Regions from separate parts of the Nesterenkonia sp. NBAIMH1 genome, predicted to be linked through region 2. Evidence: predicted binding sites of a transcription regulator. Region 2 holds the regulator's gene; each other region holds the start of a gene.

Region 1 (10,453 bases), 990 kb from region 2:
GGTCGGGGGAGGGGATCTCATCCTCCAGCTGGGAGAGGGTGCACGTCAGGCTCGCTTCCGACTGTCCGGCCAGGGGTGAGAGGAACGTCTCAGCTCGGGACCTGTGCTCAGGGTAGAACTGAGGGTTGTGCGGCCTGAGTAGCGCCTCAGACGCCTCATCGAGAGGCATGTCGGGCTCCCAGACGACCGCGTCCTCGTCCTCGCTGTCTTCGTCCTCATCGACGTCCTCAGCTGCGGCGCGCTCCTCCAGCAGATCGTAGAAGCCCGCTGAGTCGATAGGCGTGCCCTCGGCCGATCCCTCGCCGGCCCAGCTGCCCACTCCTCGGGCGAACAGCACGCGCTCGCCCAGTTCGCCCTCATCCTCCCGCAGCTCGAGATCCGTCTCCTGCAGGGAGATGGCGATGGCGTGGAGGGCTGCCTCCGGAGGCAGGCCTCGTTCTGCCGCTGAGGCGCTGAGGAAGGCCGCACTGTAGGCCTGGGCGGGACTCAGGCGCTGAGTCTCCCCCGCGACCACTGCTTCACAGTGCTCGTCCAGGAGGTACTCGTTCTCATCGATGTAGCGCCAGGCGCCGTAGGCCGTTCCCGCGATAAGGGCGCCTGTCAGCGCCAGCGCGGCCAGCGCCCGGCGGCGCCGTCGTCGCCGGGCCATGGAGCGGGTCGCCGCCGCGTCACGAGGCGGCCGGGAGCGCGGTGCCATCAGTTCTTGTGCAGCGCTTCGTTGAGCTCCACCTTCTGGCCCTGCCGCGGCGAAGCCTCCACTGTGCCGCTGGTGGAGTTGCGCACGAAGAGCAGCCCCGGCACACCGGAGAGCTGTGAGGCCTTGACCACGTCGGTGACGCTGCGGCCCTGGTCCAGGACAGAGACTTTGGTGCCTGCGGTGACGTAGAGCCCGGCCTCGACGACGCAGTCGTCGCCCAGGCTGATGCCCACACCAGAGTTCGCTCCCAGGAGGACCCGCTCACCGAGAGTGATTTTTTCCTTCCCTCCGCCGGAGAGGGTGCCCATGATGCTGGCACCGCCGCCCACATCGGTGCCGTCCCCGATGATGACGCCTGCGCTGATCCGTCCCTCCACCATGGAGGCGCCGAGGGTCCCGGCGTTGAAGTTCACGAAGCCCTCATGCATGACCGTGGTGCCTTCGGCCAAGTGCGCGCCGAGTCGGACTCGATCGGCGTCGGCGATGCGAACGCCGGTGGGAGTCACGTAGTCCACCAGCCGGGGGAACTTGTCGATCGAGTGCACGGTGACGTGTCCGCGCGCCCGCAGCTTCAGCCGGGTGCTCTCAAACCCTTCCACCGCGCAGGGACCGAAGTTCGTCCACACCACGTTCGTCAGGTATCCGAAGATTCCGTCGAGGTTGATGGTGTTGGGGCGGGCGCGCCGGGTGGAGAGCAGGTGCAGCCGCAGCCACACGTCTTCGGTGGAGGCGGCGGGGGAGTCGAGGTCGGCCTCCACGGAAACAGCCTGGGTTCGCACGCCTCGTGCGGGGTCGGTGCTCTCCGCGTCCTGCAGGGATGCGAGCAGCGCCTCATCGGTGTTCTCAGCCAGCGTCGTCAGCGAGGGCTCGGGGAACCACGTGTCGAGAACGGTCCCCTCGTCGGTGACGGTGGCCAGGCCATGTCCGGAAGCAATGCGTGAAGTCATGCCGCCCATCCTATCCAGGGGGTGGAGCAGCTCCTGTGTAACGGTTGTGTTTCGGATCACTTCCCAGCTGGTCGCGGACGGGTCTGGTCGCATAGCCTGTGTGAACCCTAGTCTCGGCTGATGTTCAGCTGGGAGCGCACCATCACTTGCAGGAGGAACCCGTATGAGCGTCCGTCGAATGACTCGACTCACCGCCGGAATGACCGCCATCGCCGCCATGACTGCCCTGGCAGCCTGCGGCAACGGCGATGACGCCGAAGACAACGGAGACAACGGAGACGGCGAGGTTGAGACGGGCGACGAGGGTGACTTCATCGACGACCTCGAGTTCACCACCGGCGGCACCGGCGGTGCCTACTACCCCCTCGGCGGCGACCTTTCCACCATCTTCGAGAACGAAACCGACGCCACGGTGAACTACGTGGAGTCCGGCGGTTCGGTGGAGAACCTGGGCCGCATCCTGCAGGAGGCGTCTCAGCTCGGGCTGTCGCAGAACGACACTGCGGCCAACGCCGTCAACGGAGAGCTGGACATCAGCGAGGATGACGAGGACGAAGAGTTCGTGACCGTCGACAATGTCGGCTGGATCGCCAACCTCTACCCCGAGGCCATGCACATTGTGGTCCGCGACGACGCCGGAATCGACTCCATCGAGGACCTCGACGGCGCCACGATCGCTGTGGGCGATGTCGGATCCGGAACGCGTGACATCTCCGACGCGATCCTTGAGCACTACGACATCGACTACACCCCTGAGGAGACCGAGTTCGGCGACTCCACCGAGATGCTGGCCGACGGTCAGATCGACGCATCCATGTTCGTGGTCGGCGTGCCCGTCGGATCACTGACCGAGCTGGCGCAGTCCACCGACACCAGCCTGCTCTCCCTGCCGCAGGATGACGCCGAGGAGATCGCCGAAGGCGGCCTGTACGAGGCCTACACCATCGACTCCGACGCGTACGACTTCCTTGAGGAAGACGTCACAACCCTCTCCGTCTTCGCGGCGCTGGTGGCCTCCACCACGCAGGTCAGTGAGGATCTCGCCTACGACATCACGGCTGCGCTGTTCGACAACGTCGACGACGTGTCCGTGGCACAGGGTGAGAGCATCGACATTGACGAGGCTCTTCTCGGCATCGGCGACATTCCGCTGCACCCCGGCGCTGAGCGCTACTTCGAGGAGCAGGGCATCGAGGCGGAGGACGGCGACGAATCCCCTGAGGATGCCGACGACGAGGCTGAAGCTGACGAGGATGCGTGAGTCGACCTCCCCATCTCTGACTGAGCGGCACCGCTGTGAATAGAACTGCGGCAGAGCAGCCCCGGGCTGGAGCGTTCCCTGAGGACGTCAAGCCCGGGGCTGCTGCTGAGGAGAGCGCCGAAGACATCCTGCGCGAGCATGACATTTCCAGCCGGTTCCGTACGGAGCTCGGCTGGTGGGGGTGGCTCGTCGGGGGAATCGCGGTGGTCTTCACCGCGTACCACCTCTTCTCGGCGTTCTACCGCCCGTACAACACATGGATGCATGGGTCCCTGCATGTGGCAGGGGCCCTTGCTCTGATCTTCCTGCTCTACCCAGCCTCTAAGCGGCTTCTGCACACCCCGGAGAGCAGCAGCCCAGCGCTGAGCCTGGTTGTGGGGCGCCACCGCGGGGTGCCCTGGTACGACATCATCCTGGCGGGCGCCTCGGTCTACTGCAGCACCTACATCTTCTTCAACTATGACCACCTGGTCTCCAACCGAGTTCAGCTGGTCGGCTTCGAAGACCAGGACATCATGGTGGCGCTCTTCGGCGTTGCCCTGGTCCTCGAAGCCACACGCCGCTGCGTCGGTCTGCCGATCGTGATCATCGCGGGCCTGGCACTGGCCTACGCCGTCTACGGGGAGAACCTTCCGATGTTCTCCCACCGAGGGCAGGACTGGACGGAGGTGGGCACCAATCTCTTCCTCAGCTCCGGCCAGGGAATCTTCGGCACCCCGATCCAAGTCTCAGCCAACTTCATCTTCCTGTTCCTGTTCTTCGCTGTGGTGCTGATGCGCACCAACATCGGGCAGTTCTTCAACGACCTGGCCTTCCGAGCGGCCGGCAAATATTCGGGAGGACCCGCCAAGGCTGCGGTGGGCGCCTCGGGGCTGCAGGGCATGATCTCCGGTTCCTCCGTGGCGAACACGGTCGCCTCGGGCTCCTTCACCATCCCCATCATGAAGAAGGCCGGCTTCAAGCCGCATGTGGCGGCCGCGACGGAAGCCACCGCGTCCACCGGCGGTCAGCTGATGCCGCCGATCATGGGAGCCGCAGCCTTCATCATGGCTCAGAACGTGGCCGAGGTGGAGTACAACGAGCTCATCGTCATAGCCATCATCCCCGCAGGCCTGTACTTCCTCGGCGCCCTGCTCTCCATCCACTTCGAGGCCAAGCGCAACGGGCTCAAGGGCATGGATCCCTCCGAGCTGCCGGCCTGGCGCTCCCTGCTGCTGCGCATGGATATGCTGCTGCCGCTGGTGGTGATCATCGCAACCCTGCTCTCAGGAATGAGCGCCATGCGTGCCGCGCTCTTCGGCATCGGCACAGCGCTGGCGATCGGCCTGATCCGGGCCACATTCCAGAACTTCATCCCGGTGATCGCGCAGGCATCTCAGGAGGGCCGGAGCCCCGTCGTGGAGACGGGCAAGCTGCTCCTGGCTCTGCTTCACGCAGTGATCGAGATGTTCATCGCCGGCGCCCGGACGGCCCTGCCGGTCATCGCAGCATGTGCTACGGCCGGCATTGTGGCCGGAACCGTGACGTCGACAGGGTTGGGCAGCCAGCTTGGATCGGGGCTGATCCAGATCGCCGGCGGGAACTTCCTGCTCGTGCTGTTCTTCGTGATGATCGCCTGCATCGTGCTGGGCATGGGCCTTCCGACCACAGCGAACTACGTGGTGACCGCCACGGTGGCCGCACCCATCCTGTACTCGAACTTCGATGTGCCGATGATCGCTGCGCACATGTTCGTCTTCTTCTTCGGAATTCTGGCTGACATCACGCCGCCCGTCTGTCTGGCCGCCTACGCCGGCGCGGGCATCGCTCACGCGAATCCGATGGCCGCCGGCGTGACGGCGCTGAAGATCGCATTTGCGGGGTTCATCATCCCGTATGCCTTCATTCTTCAGCCGGCGCTGCTTCTCCAGGGAACGTGGGATGAGACGCTGAGGTACCTGGCCATGACGATCCTCGGGCTCGTCGGTCTCGCGTCAGGCCTGGGCGGGTACCTCCTGATGCGTGCTGTGGTGATCGAGCGTGTGCTGCTGATGGTCGGCGGTGCCCTGCTCGTGTATCCGGACATGCTGATCTCCGTTGCCGGCATGGTCCTCTTCGGGCTGGCAGTCGCCTCGCAGGCGGTGCGTCGTCGTCGGGGCGGCGGACCCGGTGAGTCTGATGAGGAGTCTCCCGCACGTGCCGCTGCCGCTCCCGCATGACCCGACCGGTCGTCTAGGGTGGGCCTATGGCTGACAAGGTTGCTCTCATCACCGGCGGAACACGCGGAATCGGCGGTGCTATCGCGGCGGATCTGGGCCGTGATCACCGCATCATCGTCGGAGGCTCCGATGCAGAGCGGGTGCGGAGCGCCGCGGAGGAGCTGACTCGGGCAGGGTTCGATGCCTCCGGCTGGACGGCGGATCTGAGCGACGTCGGTTCGATCGCGGATGCGTTCGCGCAGCTGAATCTGACTCGCCTGGATGTCCTGGTCCACAGCGCCGGTGTGGCCTGGCTGCAGCCGGTGGCCGAAGCATCGGCAGAGGAGTGGCAGCGCATGTTCAGCGTGAACCTGTTTGCCGTGGCGGAGCTCACGCGCGCAGCTCTGCCGCTGCTGAGGGCCTCACGCGGTCAGGTGGTGTCGATCAATTCGGGCTCAGGCTTTGTGGCTCGGGTCAACAGTGCGATGTACTCTGGCAGCAAGTTCGCCCTGCGGGCCTTCACCGATTCGCTGCGGGAGGAGGAGCGCGGCCAGGTGAGGGTCACCTCCATCCACCCCGGCCGGGTGGACACGGACATGCAGGTGGCTCTGCAGCAGCAGTCGGGCAGCACCGACTACGACGGCAGCATCTATGTCTCGCCGCAGTCGATCGCTGAGACAGTCCGCACCGCGGTGGAGCTCGATCCGGCGTCGACGGTTGAGGAGCTGGTCATCCGGCCCGTCGCCCAGAAGCGCTGAGGCTCAGGCCTGCTCACTCATGAGCGCGGCTCATAGTCGCTGAGGGTCCACGCCCGCAGCGTGGAGATGAGCTCGTCTGGGGTGTCGGCGACGACGAGGGCGTCGCGCCGCCATTCGGCGATGAAGCCCTCGGCGACCTGGTGGTCGATCATCTCCACCAGCGGGTCCCAGAACCTCTTGGTGCCGTAGAGGGCCACAGGTTTGGTGTGCAGCCCCAGGTACTGCCAGGTCCAGGCTTCGAAGAGCTCCTCCAGGGTTCCCATCCCGCCGGGAAGGGTGACGAACGCGTCTCCGAGCTCCGCCATGCGGGCCTTGCGGGCGTGCATGTCCTCGACGATCTCCAGCTCGGTGAGCCCTCGGTGTGCGACCTCTCGGCTCACCAGCACCTCCGGGATCACACCGGTGACACGTCCGCCGGCCTCCAGGGTCGAGTCGGCGATCTGGCCCATCAGTCCCACCTTGCCCCCGCCGTAGACGACCTCGACGTCGGCCTCGGCCAGCGCCGCGCCCAGCCGACGGGTCTCGCGCTGGTAGGCCAGATCGGCTCCGGAGGCGCTGCCGGTGAATACGGTGAGACGGTTCAGTTCAGCCACGCCGCTCATCCTATGAGGGGACTTCGCGATGGATCGATCGATTTCGCGCCGATGCGTCGTTCCTGCTAAGATTTCTAAGTCCCATTCCTCCATAGCTCAACGGCAGAGCACTCGACTGTTAATCGAGCGGTTGCTGGTTCGAATCCAGCTGGGGGAGCGAGTTCTCTAGGAGGCCTCCGTCGTGATCGGCGGGGGCCTCTTGTCGTCTGGTGGGGAATCGTCGGCTCACTGCAGGGGCGCCGGCCCGGGCCCGAATACTAGGATGGAGCGCTGTGACAGACTCCGCCGACATCGCACGCCTCATCATCTCCTGCCCGGACCAGCCCGGCATCGTCGCCGCGGTCTCGCAGACCATCGCCGATCTGGGCGGGAACATCATCACCTTGGACCAGTACTCAACTGACCCCGAGGGGGGACGTTTCTTCCAGCGGACAGTCTTCCGTCTCCCCGGCCTCGCTGCGGTGCGCCCGCAGCTGGAGCAGGCGATCCAGGAGCGGCTTGCGAACCGGTTCGGCATGAAGTGGTCGCTTCACGACACTGCGCGCCGCAAGCGAGTGGCGATCTTCGCCTCCAAGACCGACCACTGCCTTCTTGACCTGCTGTGGCGGCATCGGCGGGGTGAGCTGCCCATGGACATCGCCATGGTCGTCTCCAATCACCCGGATCTCGCCGAGGACGTGCGCACCTTCGGGATCCCGTTCTTCCACGTCCCCGCCACTCCGGCGTCCAAGGCCGAGGCAGAGTCGAAGCACCTGGAGCTGCTCGGAGGAAACGTGGACCTCGTGGTTCTGGCCCGCTATATGCAGATTCTGTCCCCGGAGTTCTTGGATGCGGTGGGCGCGCCCGTCATCAACATCCACCACAGCTTCCTGCCGGCCTTCATCGGCGCGGGCCCGTATCAGAAGGCGAAGGACCGCGGCGTGAAGCTCATCGGCGCCACGGCCCACTACGTCACCGAAGACCTCGACGAGGGTCCCATCATCGAGCAGGACGTCATTCGCGTCTCCCACGCGGACGACGTAGCCCAGCTGACCCGGTACGGCGCCGATGTCGAGCGTGCAGTGCTCTCCCGTGCGGTGAAGTGGCACTGCCAGGACAGGGTCCTGCGCCACGGGAGGACCACCGTCGTGTTCTGATGAGCTGACGGGCCGCCCCGTGAGGAGCGGCCCGTCAGTCGGGGGAGGGACCTGTCAGGCGTCGATCCGCGTGTGGTCCTTCTCCTGGTTCGGCTCGACGCCGTCGGCGCCTGAGCCGCCGGTGCTGATCCGGATCCTGCGGGGCCTGTCCTCGGCGTATACGCCCGGCACCCGGACCGTCAGCACTCCGTTCTCATAGCCGGCGCTGATGGAGTCCTGGTCGACGTCGGACGGAAGGCTCACCGTGCGTGAGAAGGTGCCGTAGCGAATCTCGCGCAGACCGTCCGCCTCATGGGCGGAGCGACGTTCCCCGGAGATCGTGAGGTTCCGGCCGGAGAGCTCGACGGTCACGTCGGACTCAGCGTCCATGCCCGGCAGGTCTGCGGCGAGGACGAGGTCGTCCTCCTCGCGGCGGGCATCGAGGGCCGGGACGAACCCGGAGGTGCGCTGGACCTCCTGGCTCAGTGGGCCGTCATCTTCGACGGTCACTGTAGAAAACTGAATCGGGTCCCCGACTATTCCAAACATAAGCAGGTTCCGCTCAACTTCTTTGGGGTCGCAGACAGGTTCGCACCGTGCTGGTTCGAGCGATCGCGGTTAGGGTGACCTTATGTCGGACAAGCCGCGCAAGATTCGCCGCCAGACTCTGCTCCACGTGGTCAGCCGCGAGCAGCTCAGCCCTCATATGGTCCGCCTTGTCCTCGGCGGGCAGGATTTCCGCGCCATCGAGTTCAAAGAGGACACCGACCAATACATCAAGCTCCTCTTCGCCGACCCCTCGCTCGGCCTGGAGCCCCCGTTCGACATGGAGGCCCTGCGGGACCGGCTGCCCAAGCATCAGATGCCGACGACGCGCACGTACACCATCCGCCACATCGACCGCGAGGCGGAGCAGATCTGGGTGGACTTCGTCACCCACGGCGACGAAGGCCTCGCGGGCCCATGGGCTGAGCGTGCTCAGCCGGGCGACCCGATCAGCTTCTTCGGCCCCGGATCCGGATATTCTCCGAGGCCGGACGCGGACTGGCATCTGCTCGCCGGCGATGAGGCCGCACTGCCGGCGATCGCACGATCCGTCGAGTCGATGTCGCTGGATGCCTCAGGCCTCGTACTGGTCGAAGTGCGAAGCGAGGAGGAGCGTCAGCAGATCGACGCGCCGGCCGGAGTCGAGGTCAGGTGGCTGTACCGTGGTGCTGACTTCACGCCGGAGACGACGGTCCTGGCCGATGAGATCCGTCGCACCGAGCTGCCGCCGGGAGACGTGCAGGCCTTCGTGCACGGCGAACGGGCCCAGATGAAGGAGATCCGTCGCCATCTGGTGAAGGAGCGGGGCCTCAACCGCAAGGAGCTCTCGATCTCTGCCTACTGGGCCTATGGGCGCAAGGAGCAGGACTTCCAAGCCGAGAAGAAGACGCCCGCTGGCCAGATCGACGACGACTAGCCGCTGAGCGGAGTCTTCGCGCGGAGGGGGTGGGAAGCGCTGGGCTAACTCCCGGCGACGCCTGAACTTGTGCCCATGACCAGTGCCACCACCAGCATTCCCGCGAAGAGCAGGACGGTGACGGCTGCGCACGGCCCGGCCCACCTCTCATAGCCGGCCAGCTCATGATCTCTTCTGTCTCTCATGGTGCCTGACAGGAGAAGGAACAGGTCAATGATGGTCCAGGCGCCGGTGATCGACATCGCGGCGAGCGCTGGCCCTATCTGGTCCACTGCGAAGAGCATCAGTGCCAGGCCGAAGAGCAGAGTCTTCACGGCAGCCGTGGCGAACAGCCCCAGGTACCAGCGCTGGGCACCGACCAAGCCGCCCACCACGGCCGCTGCCCACGCGATGACGAATCGCTTGCCGCTGATCGGGCGGTTCCGGTGAGCGAGCCGATCCTCTTCGGTGTAGGTGTTCGCGTACAGCTCGTCGAGGTCGTAGTCCGGGCCCACGGGCGCTCGCTTCCTGTCGCATCGCTGATCGGCTGAGTCGGCCTTCCGACTCCTGAAATCCATGGTACTCGGGGATGCGGCTCTCCCGTGAGGCGTAGGCATGTGAATGCGTATGACGGCGGCTCTCGACGCGGAGAGCGCAGTGCCCTACTGTTCTGTGGCCTGCCGCAGCGCTGCGCCGCGACCCCCCTCCCTCACCGCTCGTTCCACGAAGGAGCTTCCTCCCCGCTATGCCGACCAACAGAACCCGGATCGACTCCTCGATCTTCCAACCGGCCCCCACATGTGCGGCGCCTCCCGTCCCCGACCCCGCACAGTCGCCCCAGGCCCGCAGAATCTCAGTGTTCCTTCTGCTTGCTGCCGGCCTGCTGGCCTGGGTCTTCTTCTCCAACGCACTGCGCGAAGGCGCTGAGCGGGGCGTGTACTTCGCCGTGCTTCTGGTGCTGGGGCTCGGTCTCGGAATTGCGCTCTTCCACTCCCGCTTCGGCTTCACCTCTGCGTGGAGGCAGCTGGTGGCCGTGGGCAACGGCCAGGGCGTCCGCAACCATGCGCTGCTCCTGGGCACGACGGCGACGATCTTCATGCTGCTGTTCGTGACCGGCTGGTCGGCGTTCGGCAACGAGCCGACTCCCTACAGCGGAACGATCGGAGTGGGACTGCTCATCGGCGCGTTCATCTTCGGCATAGGGATGCAGCTCGGCGGCGGATGCGCCTCCGGCACGCTTTTCGCGGTCGGCTCCGGCCAGTCCACCGTGGTGCCGACGCTGCTGGGGTTCATCGCCGGCTCGGTGATCTTCACGGCACCATGGTTCTTCCCCCTGATGCGGGATCTTCCGGGCATGGACCCCGTGCTGCTGTCCGACCATGTAGGCCATGTGGGCGGATGGGTCGTGACCATCGCAGCTCTGCTGGTGATCGTCGCTGTCTCGAAGGCGGTTCAGGCGCGCCG
Region 2 (10,453 bases):
TGGAAGGGCCACCCGGCCCACAGCACCACCGGGGCAGTGAGCGCCAGGGAGGCCCAGGCCCAGTAGTCGAACTGGGAGGCGGGAACCATGGCCCACAGCACCACCGGCACGGAGAGCACCGATGCGATGATGAGCCGCAGCCGCAGAGACCTCATGTCCCTGCGCGACCCGTCGCTCTCCTGCCCGACCCCGCTCTGCGGGGGGCGCTCAGCGGTGTAGCCCGCCTTCTCCACCGTGGTGATCAGCTGGCTGACGAAGTCTTCTCGGACATCGTCAGCTCCACCAGAGATCCATGCCTTCTCCGTCGCATAGTTGACGTGCGCGGTCACGCCGTCGATCTTGTTCAGCTTCTTCTCCACCCGCTGGGCGCAGGCCGCGCAGGTCATCCCGCCGATGGCCAGCTCGATCCGTTCGCCCTCGGCGGGCGCATCCGTCGTCTGCTCCTTCAGGCGGCCGGTCATGCTGCCCGCACCGCCGTGTAGCCGGCCTCCTCGACGGCCGCCTCAACCGCTGCGTCTGCGACGGGCGCGTCGGGCTGCGGGGTCACCTCGAGGCGTCCGGAGGATGCGCTGACGCGGACCTCGGCGATGCCGTCGACGTCCTCCAGCTCCTCACGCACTGCGGTCTCGCAGTGCGCGCACGACATTCCCGTCACTGTGTACACCTGTGGGCTGGTCATACGCTCTCAAACGTCAGGCCGTCGCGCGGTGTTCCCTCTGCGACGGAAGAGCGGCCCCCGGCTCCCGAGATCGGGGCCGAAGGCCGCTCACCGTTCCCCTTATCGCACCTGACAGAGGAGGTCTTGGACGAGGATCACTCAGTGATCGTGGTCATCCTCGTGGTCGTGATCATGGCCATCATCGTCGTGGCCGTGATCGTCGTCGTCGTGGTCTTCGTCGTGATCATGGTCATCATCGTCGTGGGCGTGATCGTCGTCCTCATGGTCCTCGTCGTAGTCGGAGGACACGCCTCCGACGGGGCGGCCGTCGATGACGATGATCTCGTTGGGCTCGAAGTCGAACTCGGCGGTGGTGATCACTTCGCCCTCGGTCAGGTCCAGGAGGTGGATCTCCTGGCTGTCCGGGTCCGTGACGTAGACGAGGTCATCGTGGGCACGGATGGCCGGACGCGGCTCCTGCCAATCCTCCGGCTCGGTCCACTCGTCGATGACGTCGATGTGCTCCAGGTGCTCGCCAGTCTCCGGGTCGATGATGTGGAGCTGGCCGTCCTCGGTCAGCACCAGCGCCTCGCCGTCGGGGCCGCGCTGCAGGTTCCGGAAGTTATAGGGGGAATCCACGTTGACGGTCGAGATGTCGCCGGACTCCGTGTTGACCAGGGCCACCTCGGTCATCGGCTCCTCGCCGTCCTGATCCGTGCGGTAGTCGCCCAGGAAGATGGGAGAGCCCTCCGAGGGGAACAGGTTTCCGATGCGGGAGTAGTCCTCGCCGGTGTCATGCTTCTCGAACTGCTCGCCGTCCCAGACCAGGACGCCGTCCTCACAGCCGACCGCAATGACCCCCTCCGGCCCGGCCGCCTCGCCGTGGACGCCGGGGCAGTTCTCGTTCCGATCCATCTCCTCGCCGTCAGCGTCGAGGAAACGCGCACCCGAGCGGTCCTCGAGAGTTTCGAAGCGTGAGCCGTCCTCGAGCACCACGGCCACACCATGGTGCTCGCCTTCGCTCTCGTAGCTCTCGGTCTCCAGGCTCTCCGCCTCGACGTCCAGCTCCGCCAGGTCGAAGGAGCGGTACTCTCCCGTTCCGTCGAAGAACAGGGTGCCGATGCCGTCGTGGGAGACGACGTGGGCGGGCGTGTCCCCGTCCACCGTGACATCCGAAAGATAGGGCTCGGTGGTGTAGTAGTGGTTGTGCTCGCCGTGCGGCTCTCCCCAGGTCCCGGCGTCCAGGAGGCGGAAGCTGCTGCCCTCAGTCAGGAAGGCATGCCGACCGTCCCCGGCCTCGTTGATCCGGAGGAACCCGTCGGCGTCGAATTCGTCGATGACGTCCAGGGAGACGCCGTCCAGGACTGCCGCGCCTCCGTCATAGGTGACGGCCACGCGCGGCTCAGCGCCGCCGGCCTCCTGCTGCTCACGCTCGGAGGGGTCCATGTCGTCCTCACCCTCAGCATCAGCGTCGTCGTCAGCGTCCGCAGCTCCCTCCGCCTCATCGGCGCCGGTGTCCTCTGCGGCGGCGTTCTGGTCTGAGTCGTTCTGCTCCTCAGCCTCCTCGCCGTTCTCCCCGGCGCAGGCGCTCAGCGCCAGGGCGGAGACAAGGGCAAGAGATGTCACAGTCTTCGATGCGGTGTTCATGCGAATCATTATCATCAAAAAGTTCCACTCATCGCAAATCGTTCTCAATAACGAGTTGCGCTCCGAATCGTGAAAACTCGGCAACACCTGCTTTACACCGCCGACAAGGGCGAGAAACGGCACCCCCCTAGCCTGAGTGCGGAGCCGCAGCCGCTGCCCCGAACCCCCTGTAGGAGGCGAACGCTGCTTCTCTCCGCAGGCAAGAGACCCCAAGGCGGTGATCGTGGAACCCCCGGCCGAAGTCATCGCAGACGATCAGTTCCTGCGCGTGAAGACCGCCAGCGGCGTCGTGGAGATGACGACGAACACGGTCACCCTTCCGGGGTGCCCGCCGATCCGGCTCGCCCCGGGACCCATGGCCGTCATGCGGGTGCTGGCTCGGGCGCAGGGCGCAGTCATTTCGCGCGAGCATCTCCTGCGCATGCTGCCCCAGTGCGGCTCTGCGCACGGACTGGAGATGTGGATCTCTCGCCTGCGGCACGCACTTCCGGAGGCCGCAGTGGTCCAGACCGTGGTCAAACGGGGCTACCGACTGGCCCTCTGAACAGGTGCGGGGCCGAGGCTGCTGCCCCGGCCCGCACCTCAGAACGGCTCGATCAGCCGTTGACCCAGGATTCGACCGTGTCGGCGTTCTCCTCAACCCAATCGGCAGCGAGGTCCTCGACGTCGACGTCCTCATCCTCGTCCTGAAGCATCGCCTCCTCGATGTCCTCGAGGGGGATCTCGAACTCCTCCAGCATGGCCACGAACTCGGGGGCCTCGTCCCGCAGGTCGGTGTGGGCTGCCGTCCAGCCGGAGAGCTCAGGGCTGGCACAGTCCTGCTGGCCCCCGTCGAAGCAGTCCTCGTTGTACTCGTTGGGCTCGTCGAGCTGCACGAGGTCGAGCTGGCTGAACAGCCAGTGCGGCTGGTAGAAGAAGAAGAGGATGGGCTCCTCGTCGCTGTAGTGGCTCTCCACCTCGGCGATCAGCGCCGCCTCGGAGGACGTCAGGTGCTCCAGATCGAGGTCGAAGCCCTCGAGCCGCTCCGCATTGTGCTCGGTGGTGACCCAGCCGGCCTCGGCGTCGTAGAGCGTGTTGCCGACGGCGTCGGCATACTCCGAATCGGAGAGCTGGTCCACGGATTCCAGCCCGGAGAGCTCGCCTTCGGCGGCATACTCGGGGATGAACCACCCCTGGGCAGCACCGCCGTAGACCTCGGAGACGATCTCGACGGTGTCCTCGTTCTCCTCCGCGAAGCCTTCGTGGTTGGGCATGATCACGTCGACGAGCAGGTCGACGTCGCCGGAGCCGAGCCCTGTCCAGCCCACGGCGGGGTCGAACTGCGTGGTGCTGACATCAGAGATGCCGAGCTCCGGGTAGTCCTCGATGATCTGGGTGATGACTGCGCCCTGGAATTCGGAGGCGAGCCAGTTGAACTCTCCGAGCTCAAGGGTGATGCCGTCGGCGGCCTCGGCATCCTCGCCGGATTCTCCGGCGTCGCCGCAGGCGCTGAGCGCCAGTCCGGAGGCCAGGGCCAAGGATGTCAGGGCAGTAAGGCGTGCAGTATTTGTGCGCATTGTTGAAATTCCTTCATCAGGTGGTCTTCGAGCATGGGCGTGCGAATGTCAGCGAGGACGTCGCTACGGCTCGCGGCCCCACCATCCGATGGCGTCAGGCTCCCAGGAGTCGTTCTCCCACCCGGCGGCGCGGTTCGGAGCACACTTGCGTGGACGGTTCGCCGGAGGCAGAGGCCGGCGCCTCTGCGTCAGCAGTATCAGTGTCGCGGTCATACGATTCAGCTCCGCGGCGTCTCTGCATCCGGAGCGCCCTCGCCCTCCGGCTCCTTGGGGTCAGAGTCCTGCTCGGCGATGATCGCCTTGAACTCGCCGGTGGCAGGATCCCAGCCGTCGCCCCATTCGCCCGTCCTGTAGTTGTAGTCGACCGGCTCACCGTCCGCATTGGTGCGCTGGTACCAGTCGGTGTAGGCGGAGTCGGCGGAGTCGATGACAGCCCCGGCGCCCTGGCCGGGCTCGCTGGGCACCACTTCAAGAGCGAAGTTGTCCCCGTAGCGGTCCACGCCGTCGATCACGGCGTTGCGCATCGCCCGGTCGGCGTAGCGCAGCCGGATCGCTCGGGGGTCGGTCCGAAGCTCGCTGAACCAGGCGACGATGATGAGAAGGATGATCACTGCGAAGGGAGCAGCGGTGATGATGACCAGCTGCTGCAGGCCTTCCAGGGCAGACTCGTCTCCGAGCAGGAGCATGACCAGCGCGATGCCGGTCATCACCAGCCCCCAGAAGACGACGATGATCGAGCGGGGGTTCTGGCTTCCCTTGGAGGACAGCATGCCCATGACGGTCGAGGCAGAGTCCAGTGCGGTGATCGCAAAGACGAGCAGCACCGCAATGCTGAGGAGCGGAACCCAGGCCGCGAGCGCGGGCAGGTTCTCCACCACGGTGTAGAAGACTTCCGGCGGGGCCAGAGCAAGGTTCCCGTCCGCGTCGTCCTCGAACCCGGGATAGCCCTCGCTGCGCATCCACATCGCGGTGCCGCCCAGCACCCCGTAGGAGATGACCAGCAGCAGGGTGGGAATGGTGATCACACCCAGGACGAACTGGCGGATGGTGCGGCCCCGGGAGATGCGGGCGATGAAGATTCCGACGAACGGCGACCAGGAGATCCACCAGGCCCAGTAGTAGACGGTCCACCACGACTGGAACTCCTGCGTCTCTTCGCCCCAGGACGCCGAGCGGCTCATCATGTCAGGCAGGTTCCCGAGGTAGGACATCAGCCCGGACGGGAGCAGGTTGGCCAGGAAGAGGGTAGGCCCTGCGATGAAGACCAGGGCCACGACCCCCAGGGTCAGCACGATATTGATGTTCGAGAGGTAGCGGATGCCGCGTGCGACGCCCGATACGGCAGAGAGGATGAACCCGACGGCGAGCACGGCGATGATGACGATGAGTGCCGTATTTCCGGTCTCACCCCACCCGGTCACAATGGTCACGCCCTGCTGGACCTGCATCGTGGCGATGCCGACGGTGGCAGCCGTGCCGAAGAGCGTGGCGACGATCGCGAAGATGTCGACGATCTGTCCCGCGAAGCCTTCGGTGCGCCGCTTGCCGAAGAGCGTCTCGAAGATCGAGGACATCAGAAGCACCCGCCCGCGGCGGTAGGCGGCGTACGCGACGGCGCCGCCCACCAGGGCGTAGATCGCCCAGGCGTGGAAGCCCCAGTGGTAGAAGGTCTGCCCCAGCGAGTAGTGCAGGGCCTCTGTGGTTTCGGCCTCGTTGGTCATCGGCGGCGGGTCGGTGTAGTAGTCGAGGGGCTCTGATGGGCCGAAGAAGAGCACTCCGATCCCCAGTCCGGCGGCGAAGAGCATGGATATCCACGCGAAGGTGGAGAATTCCGGCTCCTCGTCGTCCTTGCCCAGGGGGATGCGCCCGTAGGACGAGAAGGCCAGGATGAGCATCACCACGAGGATGATGGCCGCAGTGATGTTGAACAGCCAGGAGACGTTGTAGGTGACCCAGGTGAATGCTGCGTCGGCGACGGAGGCGACCTGGGCCGGGGCGGTGAGCCCCCAGATGACGAACGCTACGGTGAGCGCTCCGGCGATGATGAGGACCAGCTTGTCCACGCTGTACCAGCGTCGCTGCTCGTCGATGCCGATGCCTGGCACCAGCGCCGGGTGGGTGTCGTGAGGGTAGTTCGGGCGCCTGTAGTCGAGCGTTCTCAGCATCCCGCCTGCACGGCGTGCTTCGGCTCCTAGACGACCGCGCCTGCTGGGGTCGGTATTATGCAGTTTTTCGTCCGACATTGTGCTTCTGACCTCAAGTGCGTGTGATTCTGAAATTTCATCCGGGGCTTCAGCCCCTGACTATACACAGACACGTGTGAACGTCAGATCAAATGACTTTCTCCCTGCCGCGCCTGCCTTGGCTTCGAAATCGGTCAGCACACGCCCGGCGAAGCGCGGCGCCCACCCGGCGTGCTCGTTGGCGAAATCGGGCGATTCGGTGAGGACTCGCCGAATCTGGACCGCATAGTGCGGCCAGTCGGTGGCCAGGCGGATGCGGCCTTCGGGCCGCATCGCGCGGGCGGCTTTGGCGGTGAAGGACGGCTGGATGAGCCGCCGTTTGTTGTGCTTCTTCTTGTGCCAGGGGTCGGGGAAGAAGATCCACAGTTCGTCCAGGTAGGCCGTGGGGATCAGATTGTCGAGCAGCTCCACCGCGTCGAGGCAGGCGACGCGGACGTTGGTGAGCCCTTCGCGGCGCACCCGCGCGGCCAGCTGGGCGGCTCCGGGCCTGTAGACCTCTGCGGCGATGAAGTCCCGGTGGGGGTTGGCCGCGGCTGCGGCCGCTACGGCCTCGCCGGAGCCGGATCCGATCTCCACGGTCAGGCTCCCGCCTGAGTCGACACTGTGGCTGCGGCCGAACTCCTCCTGCCAGTCGATGGTGAACCCTTCGGCCACGGAGGTGTCCCGGCTTCCGGCCGGAACATCGAGCAGCTCTCGCCCCAGCGCTGCGTCCCAGGCGCGCTGGTAGCTGGGCTTGAGCTGGTTCGAGCGGCGGACGAAGGAGAGCGGGCGGCGGTAGTGCTGCGGCGACGGCTCGGACGCGGGATCGGGTGCGGAAGTCTGTGGCATCAGTCGTCGAGGATATCCTGCGCGCCGACGAGGAACTCCCGCAGCAGGGGCCCGTTGTCCGTTGAGCCCCACTCTCCCTCCTCGAGGAAGATCGCTACAGCCAGGTCTCCTTGGAATCCGATGACCCAGGTGTGCGGCAGGTCCTCCCCGGACTCGGCGGTGCCTGTCTTGGCGTAGACACGCGCGCCGGGGATGGGGTCGAGGAAGTCCAGCGTGCCGTACGAGACGGTGCCCGCCATCAGCGCCTGCATCTGGGCGCCCTCCTCCTCGGTCAGGCCCGGTCCCGCATCGTCGTCCGGCTCCCCTGAGCCTTCCACCAGCCATGGGTGGACGGTCCGAGCATCGGCGATGGACGCGGCCACGGCCGCCATGCCGAGGGCGGAGGTCTGGACTGTTCCCTGCCCGAAGAGGTTTGCGGCGTGCTCGTTGAGCTCTGCGTCCTCAGGAACGGTGCCTTTGATGGCCGGCAGGCCGATGCCCACATCGTTGTTGATGCCGAGGTCCATTGCGGCCTGCCGCAGGTCCGCTGAGCTGACCTCGTCGTGGGACGCCGCGAACACGGTGTTGCAGGAGTGGGCGACGGCCTCTGCGAAGGTGATGCTTCCGGTCTCGTCGTATCCTGCGACGTTGCGGAACTCCTGGCCGTGCACGGTCACGCTGGTGGGACAGCTGATGGTCGAGTCCGCGCTGAGACCGTCTCTGAGCATGGCCAGTGAGGACACCATCTTGAAGGTGGACCCCGGCGCATAGGCCGATTGGGTGGCCGCCTCCACAGCCGACTCATCGGGGCTGTGGCTGGCCGACGCGAGGATCCCCCCGTCGGAGGGTCGGACGGCCACGATTCCTGCGGTGGTGTCCTGGTCTGCGGCAATGTCCTGTGCGAGATTCTGCAGACGCGGGAGGAGGCTGGTGCTCACGTCTCCTCCGGCCTCCGGCTCAGTGGAGAAGAGAGTCTCCTCCCCGCGGTAGATCCTCACTCCGGGGGTGCCCCGCAGGGTCTGCTCGTGGACGGCCTGGAGGCCCGACGTGCCCACCGTCTGTCCGACCTGCAGCGTGGGATCCTCCTCCAGGTGCTCGGCCGTCACGGGGCCGACCCGGCCCAGCAGCAGCGGGGCGAAGTCCGGACTGTCGGCCAAGGACATCTGGGACTCCTGCCAATGCACCCCCGGGATGTCCTCCACATCGTCGACCGTCACATGGCCCCCCTCGCGGCGCACGGTGATGGCCTCGACGAAGGCCTCATCGCCGTAGGCCTCAACCTGCTCGGCGTAGGATGCGGCGTCGATGCCGACAGCGTCGGCCAGCTGACGGGCCGACGCCTCCAGCTCGTCGTCCTCATCCGCTCCGAACTGGGTCTTGTCCACGCCCAGGATCACCACGTCGCGGTTGTAGACCATCGCGCGGCCCTCACCGTCCATGATCCGTCCCCGGTCGGCTGCGGCGGTGCTGACGCCGATCTCCTCGTGCCCCTGATACTCCGGAAGGAAGAGGTCGTACTCTCCGTCCAGATACCAGGTCTCAGACTCCTCGTGGTATGTCAGAGCGGCTTCGGTGACGTAGTCCCACTCCTCGTCCTCGACGCCGAGGGCCTCGAGGTCCCAGGCATGGAGGTAGGTGACGACCGCACTCGGAGCCCGCGGGGACTCCTCGGGCGGAACATCGAGCTCCGTCTCCTGGACCTCGACCTGCACGGACAGCTCGTCGAGGGAGTCATGCAGCCGATCGGCGGCGGTGTTCAGGGACTGGAGATCGCCCGAGGCGAGCGGCACGCCTTCGAGGTCTCCCTGCTGAAGAGCGTCGGCGAGCTGCTCGGCCGCAGGGCCGAGGCTCTCAGCCGGATCAGGCTCCTCCGAGCAGGCCGACAGCAGCGCAGATGCGGCCGCGGCCGCGGCGAGCAGTGGAAGTCGTCCCCACGAAAGTTTCACCTGACCAGTATGGGCCAGCGGACGGACATGCCGGCGCACCGTTGCGGGGCGTCGGAGGGCGGGCTACGCCGAGCGGCGGAAGAGGACTATCTCGCGGCTGGCGGGACGGGGCCGCTGCCCTCGGGCCATGGTGACGACGTCGCCGTGGGGCCCGACGGCGAAGACCCTGGACCCTCCGCTGCGCTGGATCTCTCTGAGCTGGTTCTGCAGCTCAGCGACTTCGTCCTCGAGCTCTTCGACGTGGTTCTGGAGCGCGATGATCCGCCGGATCCCCTCCAGCGAGACTCCTTCTTGGGAGAGCTGCTGAATCTGGCGGAGCTGGTCGATGTCGTAGGCAGAGTATCTGCGGTGGCGGCCTCCTTGCCGCTTGGGCGTGACCAGGCCCATGCGATCGTACTGCCGCAGGGTCTGAGGGTGCATGTCGGCCAGTTCGGCCGCGACGGATATGACGAAGAAGGGCGCGTGACGGTTGGACCTCGCATGCGGGGGCATCGAAGGCTCAGGCCTCACAGCGCCGCCCTCCCCTCCAGACCGGACCGGGGGTCGATGCCGGATGTGGCGTCCTGATATGCCCTGACCGCTTCCATCGCCTCGTCGGGCAGGTCCTTGGGCACCGCCACATCGACGACGACCAGCATGTCGCCCTGATGCTTCTTGGTTCTGATCCCTTGGCCTTTGAGCCTCAGGGTTCGCCCTGAGGAGGTGCCGGCCGGGATGCGGATCCGGACCTTCTCTCCGTGGACCGTCGGGACTTCTGCGGTGGCGCCGAGGACAGCTTCGTCGAAGCTCACGGGCAGGTGGATGCGGATGTTGTCGCCGTCGCGCTCATAGAAGGGATGCGCGGTGATGGAGACCTCGACAAGAAGATCTCCGCTGCCGCCGGGGCCCTGAGAGCCTTTGCCTTTGACCCGGACCTTCTGTCCCTCTTTGACGCCCGGAGGAATCCGGACATCGATCACGCTGCCGTTGGGCTCGCGGAGCCCGACAGTGGTGCCGCGCACGGCACCTTTGAACGAGATGGTGGTCTTCGCGGTGCGGTCCGACCCCTTCGGGGCGGCTCCGGCACTGCCGAAGCGTCCGCCGAAGAGGTCCTCGAAGCCGCCGCCGGAGAATGTCCCGGCACCGCCGCTGCGGCCGAATCTGTCTCCGAAGAGCCCGCCGAACATGTCTTCGAAGCCGCCTGCTGAGCCCGGTCCGGCACCGCCCGAAAAGCGGGCGCCGGAGCCCATGGCGCGGATCTGGTCGTACTCGCGCCGCTTCTCCGGATCAGACAGAACCGTGTGCGCTTCAGAGATGTCCTTGAACCGCTGCTCAGCGCTGGGGTCGTCCGGATTCTTGTCCGGATGGTTCTCGCGGGCGAGCCGACGATATGCCTTCTTGATCTCTTCGGCCGTGGCGTCCTTGGAGACGCCCAATACTTTGTAGAAATCCTTTTCGAGCCACTCCTGCGAAGCCATCAGGCGCCTCCTCTCTGCTGTACGGGGTCTTCAGCTGAGCTCCCGCCGGCCCGATCAGCGGATGAGCCGCTGTGGGGGGCCGGCGGGCTGCTCAGCTGCGATCGGCTCATTCCGAGCCGGAGCTGACGATCACCTGAGC
Region 3 (10,453 bases), 340 kb from region 2:
AAGACTGCGGTGCGCAGATCCAGGATCAGGCCCTCGCCGATCCGGGAGGAGAGCCAGCGCCCGAGGATGCTGAACCCTGCGTCGGCGACGGCGATGAGCGCGATCAGCGCGGCCAGTCCGACGACGACCTCCACGTCGGCCGAGCCCGTGATCGCATTGATGACCTGTCCAGCCAGCAGCGGAGTGGTCACCGCGAGCGCAGCGGTGACCACCGAGAGGATCAGGAACCAGATCAGCCGGGCGCGGTGGGGGCGTGCAAACCGCCCGATGCGAGTCAGCGTCTCCCGATTGAACGGCCGGTAGTCCTGCTTTGCATGGGTGATGCTGTACAGCGAGCTCCGTGCCGCGCCCTCCATGCTCACGCACAAACCCCCAAGTTCTCCACTGATGCCGCAGCGGCTGCTGCGGTGCCGTTCTAAGCTGGAAGTCGAAGCACCTTGTCCTGCGGGACCTTCGCCTTCAACAAATCCTTCTCGTGGTCCTCGCCCATCATAAACACCGGCGTCGCACTCGCGGCGTGACTGGAGCTGTCATCTATCAGTGCGGCAGAGCCTCTGTTGTTCGACTCTTCCTCATTGGCAGCGCACGGGAGACGACGTTCAGCAGTTCCGCCGACCGTGGTTGATGAGATCAGGACACGTTCGGTGAGATGCGACATCTGCTGTAGGACCCTGCGGATCTTGTCACACCGGGGAGCCGCTGACATGGGGAGCGAGATCTCGTTGAGACGCGGTCTGTCTCACGAACTTGTCGTAATCCTCAGGCTCATGCGGAGGGATACGCCAGGCGCCCGGGGTTGAGGATACAGCTGTGGCTCTATTTCCTCGAGAGTCCCAAAGCGCTAGATCACTCCGCCGAGGCTGCTGGGACCTTCTCGTGGCGGAACCACTTCTCTGCAATGGCCACTTCTGGGTCGATTCCGAGATGTTTCGCGTAGACCAGGCACATTCCGAGACCCCTATCACCGGGTACGAGCAACGGTGATTGCTTTGCAACTGCCGTCACTCGCGCGGCGATACCTGTTGCAGTTGTCGTACCCCTGCGGGCATCTTCATCGAGCGGGGTAAACGGGCATCCGAGCAGTCGCACGGGTGCGAGATCTTGATGAGTCGGCTCGCGCTCGGTGGAGGACCGGCTTGGGGGGCAAGGCTTCGCATGCCCCTGAGGGCTTCTGGATCTGGTGCGCTGAACGCCGTGAAGCACGATCCCGTCCGTGACCGGTGCGTCTTATCGTGGTGGGGCTCGCGAGGCGTCCAATGGGCTTTTGCTTACCGCCCTGAGGCGTGTGTCAGGTCTCCCTAGGTAGCCCCACTATTGAGTGATCGGCACCGCGGATCCGGCGACAGTGACGCGTTTGGAATCGGCTTGAGCCACGACGTCGAGCCGGCTAGGTCTGCCCATGTCTTGACCTTGCAGGATTGTCAGTTCGAGTCTCCCTTGTACGCGGCCGAGGCTGCGTAGGTAACCTCCCAGGGCCGCGGCCGCAGCGCCAGTTGCCGGATCCTCCACCACACCGCCGACAGGAAACAAGTTTCTGGAGTGCGCCAGATGTTCGTTCTCGAACCACACCAGTTGCACAGTCGTCCACCGGTAGTCCTGCATGATCGCCTTCAGCGCCGCGAAGTCATACTTGACGTCGGCCAGCCGTCGACGAGACCCCGTGACCAGAACAAGATGGGTTTCCCCACCGAAAGCTTCATGGGGTGGAAATTCAGTCGAGAGATCCTCTGCAGACCACCCCAGCGCGTCGAGCACATACTGAATCTGCCAGGCGGAAGCTGGTCGACTCCGCGTCTCGGTGCTGGTCAGCGTTGCCCGGACAACCCCATCGACGGTCTGGGTTGTTACTGGGATGGGCCCTGCCAACGTTTCGAACACCACATCGCCAACGCCGAATCGGTGCGCTAGTGCGACGGCCGTTGCGATCGTGGCGTGCCCGCAAAAGGCCACCTCAGCGAGTGGACTGAAGAAACGGACGCGGTACACACCGGCAGTAGGGCCGGAGTCCACAAAGGCGCTCTCAGAGTAACCAACCTGTGACGCCAGGTCTTGCCGATCTTCGTCGGAGAGATTCTGAGCATCGAGAACAATTCCGGCGGGGTTGCCTCCCGAGGGGTCGGAGGTGAAAGCAGAATAATGAAGGATCTCGTCCATGTGCCAAGTCTGCTCGAGCTGATCAATCGAATCCAACGATAGTTTCCGATGTACTGCATCAGTGTTCCCGATAATCTAGGTGCATGGACACATCGTTGCTGAAGACTTTCCTCTCCGTGGCTCGGTGGAAAAACTTCACAGCCGCAGCTGACGAGCTTTACCTGGCGCAGTCCACGGTCACCGCCCGTGTGAAGCTGCTGGAGCGTGAGCTTGGTGCGCGCCTGTTTGAGCGCACACCGACCGGGGCTCACCTGACGGAAGCTGCCAAACGGATTCATGAACAGGCGCAGCAGCTTCTGGACATCGAGCATTCAATGGCACTAGCGGTCCGCGGTCAGGAGAGAGAGCCACAGGGTGACGTGGTCGTGGGGGCTCCCGAGTCGATCTGTGCGTATCGCCTTCCCTCCGTGATCGCCGAGATTCGGAAGCAGTATCCGCGTATCAACTTGCATTTGGTCCCCTCGGACACGAGAGCTTCCATGGCGGGGGTCTCAGATCGCAGCCTCGACATTGGCCTCATTGTTGAGGAAGCACCGCCCACCTCTCGGCTTGACATCGACGTGGTCGGCTATGAGCAGGTAGCCGTTTTCGCTGCCCAGGGACACCCGTTGACGCAGCAGAAATCGGTGGAGTGGTCAGAACTCTCCGACGAGGTCTTCTATCTGCTCGAGGACGGCTGTGGCTACTCGGATGCTTTGTACAGGGATCTCTCAGAAGGACTGTCGAGGGCCCCGCGGGTGACTCGCTTCGGCAGCATCGAGGCAGCTCGGGCGTGTGTTGAGGCGGGTCTGGGGCTTGCCGTGCTCCCAGTTGCGGCGTGCATGGCTCGTCCTGAAGGCATCGCAAGGGTACCGGGACTGCCGCGTCCGGATTATCCTTTGAGACTTGTCGTTGATCCGCGCCGCTCCCAGTCCCTTGCAGTCCAGAAAGTGTCTGAAGCCATCATCGATGCGGCTGGAGTGCCATCGAGCGCCGCGCTGGGTGGGTCAAATGTTCAGGTCGGGCCAGGGGGTCACTTGTTGCCTGTGCAAGCCCCGGGTCTCTCGTGTGATTTCGGCCGAGATGCTTCGTGACAGTGCATTCTGTGGCTTCAGGACAGCGGCTCAGCGTGGTGGAGGTTCGAAGTCTTGTGGGAATCGACCAAGTGCCCGCTGAGGGATCCCCGATTGAACATTGTCACCCAGTGTTGGGGTCAGTTCAGGATGGGTTCGGCGTGGGCTTCGGTGATGCCGGTGGCGGCGAGGGCGGTCATCATCTGGACGACGGCCTGGGAGTCTTCGTTGGCGTCGATGGCGGTGGCCTTTCCCCAGCGGAGGGTGACGACGTGGACGCCGTGCTGGTGGTAAGGGGCCCCGTCGGGGAAGGTCGCGGTACCGGTCCAGCGGATGATGACGGTGGTGTTCCAGGGTGTGCCCTTGATCCACATGTCGGTGATGGTGAGGTGGAGGGTGGGGACGAGCCTCCCGAGCCGGTCGAGCCACTTCCCGAGGGCTTCTCTGCTGTGGCGTTGGCCGCCGAGTGCGTGGTCGCCGCCGAACCGGTGGCTGATGTCGGAGGTACAGGAGGCGAGGAGCTCGGTGTGGCCCTTGGTGTTGATGAGCTCGAAGTTCTTCGCGGCGAGCCGCTTCACGAGCGCGTGGTACATGGCGGGATGTCCTCTGTGTATGTGTGGACGTCGATGGCTGAAGGTGGGGCTACGCGGCGAGGCCGGCGGCGGCATGAAGGGCGGGGAGTGCCGGGACGCCGAAGACGGCGCCGACCTGCCCGACGGATCCGATCGAGAGCACCGATCCAATGGAGCTGATCGAGAAGAGGGAGCCGAAGGAGAACATGGACCCGAGTGACACGGCGCTGAAAAATGACGCGGCGCTGAAGGCGGAGTAGAAGGACGCCGCCGATGCGGCAGGGCCGGCGCTGGCGACGGAGGCGATCGACTCGCGTGACGCCGCGGAGGCAATGGAGCGGATGCTGCCGCGGGAGGCGATGGAACGGGTAGCGGTGATGGTCGTCATAACGGAGCCCTTCGTTTGGTTGACGCTGTCAAGTAATACAACGATGCGGCCTGAAGTTGACAGTGTCAAGCGCAAATCGAGAGACTCTTCCTATGACCTCCCAACTCGCCTCCGCCGACGCCCGTGCTCGGCTCATCGACGCGGCGCGCGCGGAACTCGCAGAGCGGGGGCTTGCTGGGGTGAGTCTGCGTGGTATCGCTCGACGGGCGGAGGTGTCTCATGCGGCACCGAAGTATTTCTTCGGTGACCGGGCGAGCCTGTTGACGGTGATCGCGTCGGAAGGGTTCGCTGAGCTAACCGACTCCCTCCGGTCGGCCGTCGCCGATGAAAAGCCGCGCCTGGGAGATTTGGGGCGGGCGTACGTGCGCTTCGGTTTGGAGCATCCGGCTCTGTTCGAGTTGATGTTCCGCCCGAACGAGCTCCATCCGGAGGATCCCGCGCTGAAGCGGGCGCAGGCGGAGAGCATCGGGATCCTGGCGTCAGCGACCAGTGCGATCGAGGTCGCCGAGAGGCAGTCCGAGGTTGTCCCGCCCGCGCGGGCTCTGGTGAGCTGGGCATTCGCTCACGGACTCGTCGCTCTTGTCCGCGATGGCGCACTGCAGAACGCAGGCGGCGGTGCCGATGCGTCAACCCTCGCCGATGAGCTGGTTAGCGTCTTCGAGAACGCCATGAACTAATCGTTCACCGGTGTGCGGTGAACGATCGGCTTGCGCGCAGCGGGGTGACATCAAACGCTGCGAATAGACCGCCACTTATCGCTGCGATCCACACCGGAAGCCTGCTCGTGAGGTCCGCCCCACAACCAAGGAACTGGGACGGGGACCGTCGACTACCCAGTCTCGTGACAGGCGCGGTTTCGTTGAGCCAAAGCCCTCAGGAGCGAGGCGCCAGTGGAGGCATCATTGACGGTGATGACCACGCGCCGCTCGCCACTTCGAGAGATGTCGACAGCTTCCCCGCCGCGAATGATCACCCCCACCGTCCCACTGGGCTGTGTGGGAGTGAGGTGCGAATTCCCCAGCCACCAAACTCCCGGAGAGGACTGGCCACCACTCGACTCGGCTCCCTCGACCTCGTCTGCCGGAACATGGAGTCGAGGCCACCCCAGGATCGCTTGAGCAGTCAGACCTTGAGAATCAACTTTCACTCGCCAGACCAACATGGTGGACACCAGGGCCAGGATTACCACTCCTAGTATGAATCCGAACCAGGAGCCACTGAGCCAGGAAGTCCAAGCTAGAATCCCCAAGACGGCGGTTCCTACGAGGGCGCCGACGACGACGAATTTCGGGGTCGGAGTCACCCGCTTGATCCACACTGCGCGTTCGTGGGTACCAAGCTCGGCTTTGTCTCCTGCTACTGGCCCCGTCGCCGGAAGCCTTGCATCACTCCCCGCAGTCAAGGCAGCCGCGGCACCCGCCAAGAGCCCGAGAACTACGGCGCTCATCACGTATGCGTCGAAGCCTTGCGGTACCGTGCCGGATTCAGTGTCGAGCTGAGCTGCCAAGGGAGCCAGCAGGAGCCCTGCGAAGAACACCGACTGGCCCATCGCGAGACCCAGCACCAAGCGGCGCACCAACGATGTTCTCCCGGTAGTCAGCGCGAAGACAGCGAGCGTCACCAAACTCAGGATGGCCATGCCCCCGTTGGTCCACAGCAACTCATCGATCGGCCCGCTGCGGTTTACCTCATCTCCCCAGTGCAGTGCCACATCTCCAGGAAGACGGGGCAACCAACGGAATGCCAGCACGAATGCTGCGCCGGTCACAAGCACCGGCAGAAGAACGCCCCACACAAGTCGCCGGCCCAGATAGGGCATAGCAGGGGTCTGAGTGGTCGTCTCTGATGCCCTCATGCAGTTTCCCCTGTAGGTTGCTCGATCATTTTGGCGACTGCTGAAAGTGGCACTCCCAGGCGTCGGGCTTCTTCCCGCACTGCTTCCAGGGATTGTGCCAATCCTTGATATTGGTCCGACGTACTGGCAGTGACCACCGCTCCTCGGCCTCGCCGCAGGTCAATGAGGCCTTCGTCGCGCAACGATTGGTAAGCGTGGAGCACGGTGTGCTGATTGACCTGAAGCGACTCTGCCACCTCCCGGGCCGAGGGAAGGCGCTCACCATTGGGTAGATCACCGGATAGCACTGCCAGCCGGACCTGGGACGCCAACTGCTCGAAGAGCGGCTGGCCTGAACTGGTATCCACCCGAAACAGCATGAATTAACTTTAGTTGTTATAGACCAATTATAACAATAGTCAGAGGTTGGCGTTCTGCGAACCAGGCTATAGGGGACCGTCGTGACCACCATTAGATCCAAACGGTGTTGGCCGCAGACCGCGGCAGACGTGTCCCATAACCCATGTGTGGGAGACCCGGCGAGCCGGACCTGCCCGCCCCACTGCACGAAGGGTCATCGTCCGACACGCAGTAGGGCTGACATTCATGGCTACGAATAAACCGCCACTTATTGCTGCGACTCGCAATATGGAGTGGTTTTGGGGTGGGGGAGTGCCCGCTGAGGGATCGGCTTACGTGCAACCCGTAGGCGACCTTTGAGAAAGCTCTCGTCTACCAGCCAGCGGTGGCTCGTAGCTGTTAGAAGAGAGATAACTTCGTTGCTTCGCGTGGCCGGGTGGAGTTCGGCACAGAAGACCGTCAACAATTTGGGCGGCGCTGGGGTGCTGTTCCCAAGTCGTCCCCGCGACGACGAACGGTGGCCACGAAAGTGAGAATTTGCCAACTTGCACGAGAATCCACACCTCATCGTGGCGCTTCGGCGGAACGGTGACGGAATAAACGTGACGCACCCTAAGTTGAGTGTGAATGACTCAAGTTTCACTCGTCGTTGTCGACATGACTGAAAGGGGGCCGCAAGGCCATGGACGTTGACAAGCTCACCGAAAAGTCCCGCGAGGCCGTATCGGCCGCCATCTCCTACGCCGAACAGGTGAAGAACCCCCGGGTTGAGCCCGCCCACCTGCTCAAAGCACTCATGGACACCCCCGAGTCCCTCGCCGTCCAGGTGCTCCGAGCCGCAGGCGGGGACCCGGAAGCAGTCAGCAGGAACGCCTCCGACCTCATCAGCAAGCTCCCCCAGCTCGGCAACGCCGCCTCCACCCAGGGGAGCCCCGGCTTCGCAGCAGTGCTCAACGCCGCCCAGCGCAACGCCGGCAACGCAGGCCACACCTACACCTCCGCTGAGCACCTCCTGCACGCCCTGGCCACCGAAGCACAGGACACCGCAGAGGCCATCCGCCGCGGCGGAGCTAGCCCCCAAGACATACTCAAGGCCGCAGAGAACATCCGTGCCGGCCAGCCAGGAGACAGTGTGAACCCAGAAGCCACCTCCGAAGCCCTCTCCAAATACGGCACCGACCTCACAGCCCTCGCCAAAGAGCGCAAACTCGACCCCGTCATCGGACGAGACTCCGAAATCCGCCGCGTCGTCCAGGTGCTCTCCCGGCGCACCAAGAACAACCCCGTGCTCATCGGGGACCCCGGCGTCGGCAAGACCGCCGTCGTCGAAGGCCTCGCCCAGCGCATCGAACAGGGCGACGTGCCCAACGCGCTCAAAGGCAAGACCCTGATCAGCCTCGACCTCGGCGCCATGGTCGCCGGCTCCAAATACCGCGGCGAATTCGAGGAGCGCCTCAAAGCAGTGCTCGATGAGATCAAAGCCGCCGACGGTCAGATCATCAGCTTCATCGACGAGATCCACACCGTCGTCGGCGCAGGCGGAACCTCCGACGGTTCCATGGACGCCGGCAACATGCTCAAGCCCATGCTTGCCCGCGGCGAGCTGCGGCTCATCGGCGCCACCACCCTCGACGAGTACCGCGAGAACATCGAAACCGACGCCGCCCTGGAACGCCGGTTCCAGCAGGTGTACGTCGGTGAGCCCAGCGTCGAAGACACGGTGGCCATCCTGCGCGGCATCAAGGAGAAGTACGAAGCCCACCACGGCGTCGAGATCGCCGACGCCGCGCTGATCTCCGCGGCCACCCTCTCCGACCGGTACATCACCGCCCGGCAGCTGCCCGACAAAGCCATCGACCTCGTCGACGAAGCCGCCTCCCGCCTGAAGATGGAGATCGACTCCAACCCCGTCGAGATCGACGAGCTCGACCGTGCCGTCAAGCGGCTCAAAGCCGAAGAGGAGTGGCTCGAGAAGGAAGCCGACGACGCCTCCAAAGAACGCCTCGAGGTCCTCCGGGCAGAGCTCGCCGACAAGACCGAGAAGCTCGCCGAGCTCCAAGCCCGGTGGGAGGCCGAGCGGGCCACCCACGTCAGCGCCGGTGAGCTGCGCGCCAAGCGCGACGAGCTCAAGTCCGCCGAGGAGCGGGCAGAGCGCGAAGGCAACCTCGCCGAACTCGGCCGCATCCGCTACGGCGAAATCCCCGAGCTCGAAAAGCAGCTCGAAGCCGCCGAGGCCGCCGAGCAGTCCGCCGACAAGCAGGACCGCATGGTGCCCGAGCGCGTCGACTCCGACGCCATTGCCGAAGTCATCGCCGCATGGACCGGCATCCCCGCCGGACGCCTGTTGGCCGGAGAGACCGAGAAGCTGCTCGCCATGGAGGAGCAGATCGGCTCCCGGCTCATCGGGCAGAAGCGCGCCGTCACCGCCGTCGCCGACGCAGTCCGCCGCGCCCGCACCGGCGTGGCCGACCCCGACCGGCCCACCGGCTCCTTCCTGTTCCTCGGCCCCACCGGCGTCGGCAAGACCGAGCTGGCCAAAGCGCTCGCCGAATTCCTCTTCGAGGACGAGCGCTCCATGGTCCGCATCGACATGTCCGAATACGCCGAGAAGCACTCCACCGCACGGCTGGTCGGAGCGCCCCCCGGCTACGTCGGCTACGACGAAGGCGGCCAGCTCACCGAAGCCGTCCGCCGCCGCCCCTACTCGGTGGTGCTGCTCGACGAGGTCGAGAAAGCCCACCCCGAGGTGTTCGACATCCTCCTGCAGGTCCTCGACGACGGCCGCCTCACCGACGGGCAGGGCCGCACCGTCGACTTCCGCAACACGGTGCTCATCCTCACCTCCAACCTGGGCAGCCAGTACCTCGTCGACCAGACCACCGACGAGGCCACCAAGCGCGAACAGGTGATGAGCGTGGTGAACAGCGCCTTCAAGCCCGAGTTCCTCAACCGGCTCGACGACACCGTCCTGTTCGACCCGCTCGGCATGGAGCAGCTGACCTCCATCGTCGACATTCAGATCAGGTCCCTGCAGGAGCGGCTGGCCTCACGGCGCCTCACCCTGCAGGTCACCTCCGCCGCCAAGGAATGGCTCGGCTTCACCGGCTACGACCCCGCCTACGGGGCACGGCCGCTGCGCCGGCTCATCCAGCGGGAGATCGGCGACCAGCTCGCCAAGGCCCTGCTCAGCGGCGCGATCGTCGACGGCGACACCGTCGAGGTCGACCGCAACGAGCTGGCGCTGCAGGAAGGGTCATCGCACGGGCTCACCGTGCGAAGGGTCGCCAGCTAGTCCTCGTCGTCGGCGTCGTCCGCCTCATCGTCCCGCGGGTCAGCTGAGACGGACACGTCGGCCTCAGCATCCCCGTCCTCGTCCTCCTGCTCCTCCTCATCCAGCACAAAGTCGCCCGTCAGAGGGCCGTCATCACTGCGGGTGAGGAAGCAGGAGACCAGGCGGTCACCGTCGTCCCACGTGGACTCGGTGGGGTGCCACAGGCGCACCGCCAAGTCATGCTCAGCCTCGGCGGCCGCCTCCTCATCGAGGCGAAGGTCATCGTGGCACCACTCGTGCGCAGTGTCGGCCACCTCCACGTCACCCGGATAGGCGCCGTCGGAGATGTTCTGCCGCAGCACCACCTGCACGTCATAGGGGCGCTCGCAGTCCACCACGTCAGCGGGCTCGTCCTCGTCCTCATAGCCGACCAGGCACCAGCCGGTCTCCCAGTCCTCGGCAGGAACGTCACGGGCGTGGACGCCGTCCGCCGGCTCCTCCACCCAGTCCCAGCCCTCAGACTCCTCCTCAGCGGGCTCCCGAATGACGAACCACCACAGCAGCCCCATGGTCAGCAGGACCACCAGGCCGCCGGCGATCAGGAAGGGAATCGCGTTGAGCTGAACCCCGTGCTCGGTCTGCGCGCGACGCTCCCGGCGCGATGCCGCAGGAGTGCTCTCGGAGGGGCTTGGGGAGTCCTCAGTCATCCAGGCGGAGCCTTCCGATCGGTGCGACGCAACGGGACGCCTCATGCTAACTTAGGGGGCACGAAGCACATCATCTGAACAGTCAAGCCCGTGGTGAACCTTCCGACGTTCCGCC

What was found. The regulator HspR, encoded in region 2, represses chaperone genes until heat shock. The targets are predictions, from matches to a motif close to AAGTTGAGTCNNNNNGACTCAACTT.
Region 1: a site for HspR is predicted at 8,093-8,117, ahead of FS388_RS08990 (Hsp20/alpha crystallin family protein). Genes of this name have one in related genera too.
Region 3: a site for HspR is predicted at 6,975-6,999, ahead of clpB (ATP-dependent chaperone ClpB). Genes of this name have one in related genera too.

What each region holds. Positions count from the first base shown of each region.
Region 1 is NZ_CP042335.1:1,879,285-1,889,737, forward strand. It holds gene FS388_RS08950 (hypothetical protein) at 1-697, opposite strand, end outside; gene dapD (2,3,4,5-tetrahydropyridine-2,6-dicarboxylate N-succinyltransferase) at 697-1,644, opposite strand; gene FS388_RS08960 (TAXI family TRAP transporter solute-binding subunit) at 1,823-2,905, shown strand; gene FS388_RS08965 (TRAP transporter permease) at 2,941-5,103, shown strand; gene FS388_RS08970 (SDR family oxidoreductase) at 5,130-5,840, shown strand; gene FS388_RS08975 (TIGR00730 family Rossman fold protein) at 5,858-6,433, opposite strand; tRNA gene FS388_RS08980 (tRNA-Asn) at 6,519-6,590, shown strand; gene purU (formyltetrahydrofolate deformylase) at 6,706-7,569, shown strand; gene FS388_RS08990 (Hsp20/alpha crystallin family protein) at 7,624-8,058, opposite strand; gene FS388_RS08995 (siderophore-interacting protein) at 8,180-9,010, shown strand; gene FS388_RS09000 (TM2 domain-containing protein) at 9,055-9,504, opposite strand; gene FS388_RS09005 (YeeE/YedE family protein) at 9,735-10,453, shown strand, end outside.
Region 2 is NZ_CP042335.1:885,814-896,266, forward strand. It holds gene FS388_RS04125 (cation-translocating P-type ATPase) at 1-461, opposite strand, end outside; gene FS388_RS04130 (heavy-metal-associated domain-containing protein) at 458-679, opposite strand; gene FS388_RS04135 (carotenoid oxygenase family protein) at 818-2,305, opposite strand; gene FS388_RS04140 (winged helix-turn-helix domain-containing protein) at 2,529-2,849, shown strand; gene FS388_RS04145 (glycine betaine ABC transporter substrate-binding protein) at 2,902-3,861, opposite strand; gene FS388_RS12995 (hypothetical protein) at 3,925-4,074, opposite strand; gene FS388_RS04150 (BCCT family transporter) at 4,080-6,026, opposite strand; gene trmB (tRNA (guanosine(46)-N7)-methyltransferase TrmB) at 6,165-6,932, opposite strand; gene FS388_RS04160 (penicillin-binding transpeptidase domain-containing protein) at 6,932-8,857, opposite strand; gene FS388_RS04165 (heat shock protein transcriptional repressor HspR) at 8,921-9,349, opposite strand; gene FS388_RS04170 (DnaJ C-terminal domain-containing protein) at 9,364-10,314, opposite strand; gene FS388_RS04175 (nucleotide exchange factor GrpE) at 10,421-10,453, opposite strand, start outside.
Region 3 is NZ_CP042335.1:1,228,916-1,239,368, reverse strand. It holds gene FS388_RS05825 (ABC transporter ATP-binding protein) at 1-362, opposite strand, end outside; gene FS388_RS05820 (PhzF family phenazine biosynthesis protein) at 1,312-2,154, opposite strand; gene FS388_RS05815 (LysR family transcriptional regulator) at 2,238-3,227, shown strand; gene FS388_RS05810 (nuclear transport factor 2 family protein) at 3,347-3,799, opposite strand; gene FS388_RS05805 (hypothetical protein) at 3,849-4,166, opposite strand; gene FS388_RS05800 (TetR/AcrR family transcriptional regulator) at 4,259-4,843, shown strand; gene FS388_RS05795 (hypothetical protein) at 4,996-5,985, opposite strand; gene FS388_RS05790 (GntR family transcriptional regulator) at 6,018-6,380, opposite strand; gene clpB (ATP-dependent chaperone ClpB) at 7,043-9,652, shown strand; gene FS388_RS05780 (septum formation family protein) at 9,649-10,338, opposite strand.